Linked DNA regions of Methylorubrum extorquens. The protein of the gene in region 2 binds, or shares a complex with, the protein of the main gene of each other region. Links are inferred from orthologs where the notes say so. Each region holds a gene or a part of one and is shown on either strand. Other genes may lie near its edges.

Region 1 (2,895 bases), 3.8 Mb from region 2 along the record:
GCGCGAGCCGGAATCCGGCTCGTCGCGACCGGCGTCGAGGCCGAGACAGAGGTGCCGGACCTCATCGATCTCGATGTGCCGCTGGCGCAAGGGGGGGTGTTCGCCGCCCCGCGTGCCGTACGGGCGGAGGTGCTCTCGGCTTCGCCCGAGGCAGCGCCGCCGCCGCCCTCGCCCGAACCACCGCCGAGCCCGCCGCCGCAGCGTCGCCCGTTCCGGGACTTCCTGCGCAGAGCCGGGTGAGGCCTGCAGCGGGCGCGACGTTGGTGGACGGCGGGCGTCAGCCTCGGGCGGCGTCGCGTTCCATCCGCTTACGCAGCCGGGAGGCTCCGTAGATTTTCGCCAGACGCTGGCGTGCCGCATGGACCGGAGGCGCCGCGCGCTCGGCGCGGGCGGCCGCGATCACGAGAAGCGTCGTCGCGATGGAATGGTGCATTTGCCCCTGCGCGCGGGCGCGGTCGAGGGCATCGCCGGATGCGCGATCGGACAGCAGATCGAAGTTCGCCATGGTCCAGCCCCTGCGGAGTCCCCAGCTCGGATCCCGCACCCTTTTTCAGGGATGACCGTGACGGCTTTTCGCAACGGCGATGTTCGGAACAAGGCAGCTTGGCCGTAATGGCGGACTGATGCCGGCCCCGTCCGAGGCCGTTGTCCCGCCGGGTCAGGCGAACAGCGCGTCGATGGCATCCTGCGCGGTCGCGGGACCGCCCATCTGCGGCCCGTTAAGCAGCAGCGATTCGTTGCGCTTGCGCCGGTCGACTTCGATCTCGTCGATGCCGGCGGCGTCGCGGGCTTTCACGGCGGCACTGAAGCGGGCGAGCCGACCTTCGAGCTGGCTCATCGCCTCTGCCACCTTGGCGATGCGCTGGCCGGTGATGTCCTGGAAGGTGCAGGCCTCGAAGATGTCGTAGATCTTGGCCTCGACGGCGTCGCGGTAGCCCGGCCCGTCGGGCAGCGCGAGAATGGCTTCGGCGGTGCCCATGATCGAGTTGGTCGCGCCAGCGGTCGCCGTCACCACCTCGCTCAACTCCTCGTGGACCATCGGCAGACGGTCACGCGTCAGCTCGTTGGCCCGCAGGATCGCGATCGCGTCCCGCAGGCTCGCGATGTAGTCCGCGATGTCGAGAAGTTCCTTCACCATCGCCGATGGGTTGGAGTTCTGCGACCGGCCGTCGCGTGCCGTTGCCATCATCTTCATGGGCGATCTCTCGCGACGTTCTCGTGTTCGATCCGTTGACGGCCACCCAAGGGGACGACCGCTCCTTGTAGGCCGGTCCCGACGGCATCACCGCCGGGACCGGCTCTCGTTACGGTGTCAGTCCGCTCGTTCCGGCTCGGCGCGCATTCGTCCAGCGCGACGGTCCATCGGCGGATCGTGAGATCAGGCCCCGCACACCGCCTCGATCTTCGACTTGAGGGTGGCGGCGTTGAAGGGCTTGACGATGTAGTTGTTCACGCCCGCCTTCTTGGCGGCGATGACGTTCTCGGTCTTCGACTCGGCGGTGACCATGATGAATGGCGTCGTGCGCAGGCCCTCGTCGGCGCGGACATGGCGCAGAAGCTCGTAGCCGGTCATCGGCTCCATGTTCCAATCCGAGATGACGAGGCCGTACTTGCGGCCCTTCAGGCGCGCCAGTGCCGCAGTACCGTCGGAGGCATCATCCACGTCCTCGAAGCCAAGCTGCTTGAGGAGGTTGCGGATGATACGCACCATGGTCTGGTAGTCGTCGACCACCAGGATAGGCATGCTGAGGTCGAGGGCCATATGACGATTGCTCCGTTTGTCCCTGATCGATACTGGCGGCGCGGCTCTCTCGAGCGATCAACGTCGCATCGACGCGTGCGAGCGGAGCTGCCTTCCGTTCTCAGACAATAGGCGGCGCGGATTGCGAACCAGTTAATCCGGCGCCCTTCCCCTCGCTTGACCCGAGAGACTGATTTCGCCAAGTCTCCCGCCGCTCTCCCGCCGCGCGGGGACGAGGCGGACGAGCCCGGCCGCGCCGACGCGTCCCGTCGCTGCTCCCGGCCGACATTTCCTTGAGACTCGCAGACATTCGATCGCAGGAGCCGATGCCCTCAGGCGACGAGAACGCCGTGCCGCCCGCCGGGACCGGCCTCCGCCCCCTTTCGAGACCCTTCACGGTCTGCCGCGAGGATGACCCGGTGCCTCCGGCGCTGGCGGGTGCCGTCGCCGCGCTCGGCAATTTCGATGGCGTCCATCGCGGCCACCGTACGCTGATCGAGGCGGTGCGCGCCGAGGCGGGGTCACGTCCCGCCGCCGTGCTGACCTTCGAGCCGCATCCGCGCGCCTTCTTCGCCCCCGACCAGCCGATGTTCCGCCTCACCGGCCCCAGCGCCAAGGAGATCGTGTTCGCGCGCCTCGGTCTCGACGGCCTGATCGTGCGCCGGTTCGATGAGCGGCTGGCCGGGACCAGCGCCCGGGATTTCGTGGAGGGCTGGCTGCGCGACGGGCTCGGCCTGTCCGGCGTGGTGATCGGCCACGATTTCCATTTCGGCCGCGGGCGCGAGGGCTCACCGGGGACGCTCGCCGAACTCTGCGCCGGGGCCGGCCTGTCCTGCCGCATCGTCCCCGCGGTCTCGGCCGATCCCGGCGATGCGCCGATCTCGTCGAGCACGATTCGCGCCGCCCTCGCATCGGGCGATGTGGCGCGGGCCAACGACCTTCTCGGCTATCGCTGGTTCGTGCTGGCCCAGGTGCGCCACGGCGACAAGCGCGGACGGACCCTTGGCTACCCCACCGCCAACCTCGCCCTCGAATCCTGCGGGCTCGCCCACGGCATCTATGCGGTGCGTGTGCGCCTCGCCGACGGATGCCTGCACGATGGCGTGGCGAGCTACGGCCGCCGCCCGACCTTTGACGACGGCGCGCCGCTCCTC
Region 2 (3,346 bases):
CCGCCTCGCGGCCGGGGATGCCGAGGCGGCGGCGCAGGCACAGGGCCGTGACGACCCGCCCGCGCAGGTTCAGGAGGCCGACGATTTCCCGGGGTGCGAGCGGCACCGGGGTGATGCCGGCGGGCACGAACACGTCGTGCACCCGGTCGATGGTGAGCCCGAACATCGTCTCGCCGACGAAGACGGTGACGTAGTCGGTGGTGTCGGTGGGAACGGTGTTTCCGTTGGCGGCCTGCATGGCGGCGTGTCCTCTTCCGGTCCGTTCGTGGTTCAGGCCGCGACGCGGGCGTCGGCGGATTGGGCGGCTTCGCCGATCTCGGCGAGCGCTGCCAGGAGGCCGCTGCGGTCGAACTTGGCGACGAGATCGCTGATCGCGAGGCGCCGTGCCTGTTCGATGGCGTCGGGGGCGACCGTGCCGGTGAGCGCGATCACCGGCATCTCGGCCAGCCGCCCGCCGCTCTTGCGCATGGCGGCGACGAGGTCGAAGCCGCTGCGGCCGGGCATGTCGAGATCGCTGACCACGAGGTCGATGCCGGCATTGCCCTTGAGCATACCGAGCGCTTCCTCTGCCGATGCCGCGGTCGTCACGCCGTAGCCCGCCGCCTTGAGCACGGGGGTGAGCATGTCGCGGAAGAAGGCCGAGTCGTCCACGAGCAGGAGCGAGGGCGCCTTGACCACCGTCTTGCGCGGGCCCCGCGCCCAGTCGTCGTAGGCGAGCGGTAGGAAGTGGGCGATGTTGATGATGTCGGTCGCCCGGCCCCGCAGCACCGCCGAGCCGATGAGGTCGGAGCGGTCGGCCGCGATCTCGATGTCGAGGCGCTCCTCGACGATGTCGACGATCTCGTCCACGACGAGGCCCATCGCCCGGTCGCCATCGGAGAACACGACGAGCGCCTGGTTGCCCTCCGAGCGGATCGGAACCGCAGGATCGGCCGGCACCAGCGGCATCAGGCGGCCGCGGTACTGGATCAGCGGACGCCCGCCGAGATGCTCGATCTTCGAGGCGTCGATCTCTTCGAGGCGCGTGACGAGGGAGAGCGGCACGGCCTTGAAGCCGCCGGCACCCCCCTTGAACACGAGGAGCGTCGCCTTGGCGTCACCAGCCTCGACCTCCTCGGACTCGGTCTCCGTCGCTGCACCCGACTGCGCGCTCTGGCCCACCAGCTTGGCGACGCCGTTGGGATCGACGATCAGCACCACGGCGCCGTCGCCGAGGATCGTGTTGCCGGCAAACAGCGGGATGTGCCGCAGCTTCGACGACATCGGCTTCACGACGATCTCTTCCGTGTGGAAGACTTCGTCCACGAGCACGCCGAAGCGCTGCCGGCCGACCTGGGCCACCACCACGAAGCCGGACTCGACGACTTCGCCCTCCTCGACGGTCGCCTGCCCGCGCATCAGCCCGTCGAGGGTGACGATCGGCAGGAGCCGCTCGCGCAGGCGCAGCACCGGCGCGCCGTGGATGCGCTCGATCGAGTTCGCGCTGGTGTTGTCGCCCTTGGGATCGACCCGCACCAGTTCGAGCACCGCGATCTGCGGCACGGCGTAGCGCTGTGCGCCGGCCTTGACGATCAGCGCCGAGACGATGGCGAGCGTCAGCGGGATCTTGATGGTGAAGGTGGTGCCCTTGCCCAGCTCGGTGGCGATGTCGACCACGCCGCCGATGGTCTCGATGTTGGTCTTGACCACGTCCATGCCGACGCCGCGGCCGGAGACCGAGGTGATCGCCTTGGCGGTCGAGAAGCCGGCGTGGAAGATGAACTTCGCGACCTGCGCGTCGGTCATCCGCTCGATGTCGGCGGCGGGCGCGAAGTTTCGCTCGATCGCCTTCTTGCGGATCGCGGCGAGGTCGAGGCCCTTGCCGTCGTCGGCGATCTCGATCGTGATCGTGCCGCCCTCGTGGTAGGCGGAGAGGCGGATCGAGCCGCGGGCGGGCTTGCCGGCCTTGAGGCGCTCGTTGGTGGACTCGATGCCGTGGTCGGCCGAGTTGCGCACCATGTGGGTGAGCGGGTCCTTGATGACGTCGAGCACCTGGCGGTCGAGTTCGGTCTCGGCGCCCGACATCACGAGGTCGATGCCTTTGCCAAGTTCGGCCGAGAGGTCGCGCACGACGCGGGGCAGCTTCTGCCACGCATTGCCGATCGGCTGCATGCGCGTCTTCATCACGCCTTCCTGCAGCTCGGCCGTGACGTGGCTGAGGCGCTGGAGCGGAACCTTGTAGCCGGAATCCTCGTGGCGGCGGGCGATCTCGAGGAGCTGGTTGCGGGTCAGCACCAGTTCCGAGACCATCGTCATCAGGTGCTCGATGGTGTCGACGTTCACACGGATCGTCTGCACCTTGGCGGCCACCGCGCTCTCACCGCCCTCGGCGGAGGGGGCGGCAGCGGCGGCGGGACGTTCGGCAGCCTGGATCGGGGCCGCCGGCTCGGGCGCGCTCTCGAAGGCCGGCTCGTCGGCTGCGAGGACGGGTGCCGGGGCGTCCATGGCCGCAAAGTCGTCGGGGCCGGGGGCTTCCATGAAAGCCCGCTCGAGGTCGTCCAGCGAGACTTCGCCGGGCTTGAGCTCGCGCTCGACGATCGGCGGCAGCTCGGGCAGGGGCGGCGGCGCGGCGGCGGCGGGCGATTCCTCGGAGGCCATCGCCTCCAGGGCCCCGATCAGGTCTTCGTCGGCGCCGGCCGGCTCGGAGCCGGTGGCTTCCAAGTCGCCGAGGATCGCCTTGAGACGGTCGAGGGTGGCCAGGATCAGCGTGACCGAGGCGCCGCTGACGGGATAGCCGTCGCGGAAACGCCCCATCAGGGTCTCGGCGGCGTGCGCCAGCGCTTCGAGGCGCGGCAGGCCGAGAAACCCGCACGTCCCCTTGATGGTGTGGACGAGCCGAAAGATGTTGCGCAGGATCTGCTGGTTATTGGGGTCCTGTTCGAAACGGACCAGCTCCGCATCGACGGTGTCCAGATGCTCGGCGCTCTCGACCAGAAACTCGCGAAGCAGATCGTCCATGGGGGGGTACTCGTCTACGCGCACAAAGGGACGTGCGACGAGCACTCTCGCCTCGGAAAGTTATGGAAGCGTTGAGGGCGGGGGCCGACTTCACAATTGTTTTGAGAAGACGGCCGCAAGAATTCGCCGCGACCCGCCTCCGCTCACTTCCCCGCGCGATGGTTGCGGCGCGGCCGCCTCAGGCGAGCTGCGTGTCTGGCGGGGCGCTATCGGAGGGGCGCTCGTCCTCGATGCTGGGGGCGGGAGCGCCGGGCAATCCGACCGCAGCCTCGGTCGGCGTGGCGGCGACCGTCACCTCGTCGCCCTCGATGGTGAAGCGCACGTCCATCGCCGCCGCGCGGGCGACGAG

The links.
Region 1: the proteins of J2W78_RS19865 (region 2) and J2W78_RS02455 are in contact, whole or in part, in a solved structure (PDB 1A0O), measured with the Escherichia coli proteins. The link is inferred for Methylorubrum extorquens from one-to-one orthologs.

Annotation. Positions count from the first base shown.
Region 1 is NZ_JALJXF010000001.1:499,464-502,358, reverse strand. Bases 71-2,895 are described here. They hold J2W78_RS02455 (response regulator), read right to left. Parts: upstream 1,763-2,895; coding sequence 1,379-1,762; downstream 71-1,378. Other genes in these bases: J2W78_RS02450 (bifunctional riboflavin kinase/FAD synthetase), read left to right, coding at 2,068-2,895; J2W78_RS02460 (protein phosphatase CheZ), read right to left, coding at 659-1,195; J2W78_RS02465 (hypothetical protein), read right to left, coding at 278-505; J2W78_RS02470 (EAL domain-containing protein), read left to right, coding at 71-240. Also shown: more of J2W78_RS02470, read left to right, coding at 1-70. UniProt on the Escherichia coli protein: Involved in the transmission of sensory signals from the chemoreceptors to the flagellar motors.
Region 2 is NZ_JALJXF010000001.1:4,251,109-4,254,454, reverse strand. The notes cover bases 71-3,346. They hold J2W78_RS19865 (hybrid sensor histidine kinase/response regulator), read right to left. Parts: upstream 2,998-3,346; coding sequence 271-2,997; downstream 71-270. Other genes in these bases: chpT (histidine phosphotransferase ChpT), read right to left, coding at 3,176-3,346; J2W78_RS19870 (chemotaxis protein CheW), read right to left, coding at 71-238. In the rest of the region: more of J2W78_RS19870, read right to left, coding at 1-70. UniProt on the Escherichia coli protein: Involved in the transmission of sensory signals from the chemoreceptors to the flagellar motors. CheA is autophosphorylated; it can transfer its phosphate group to either CheB or CheY.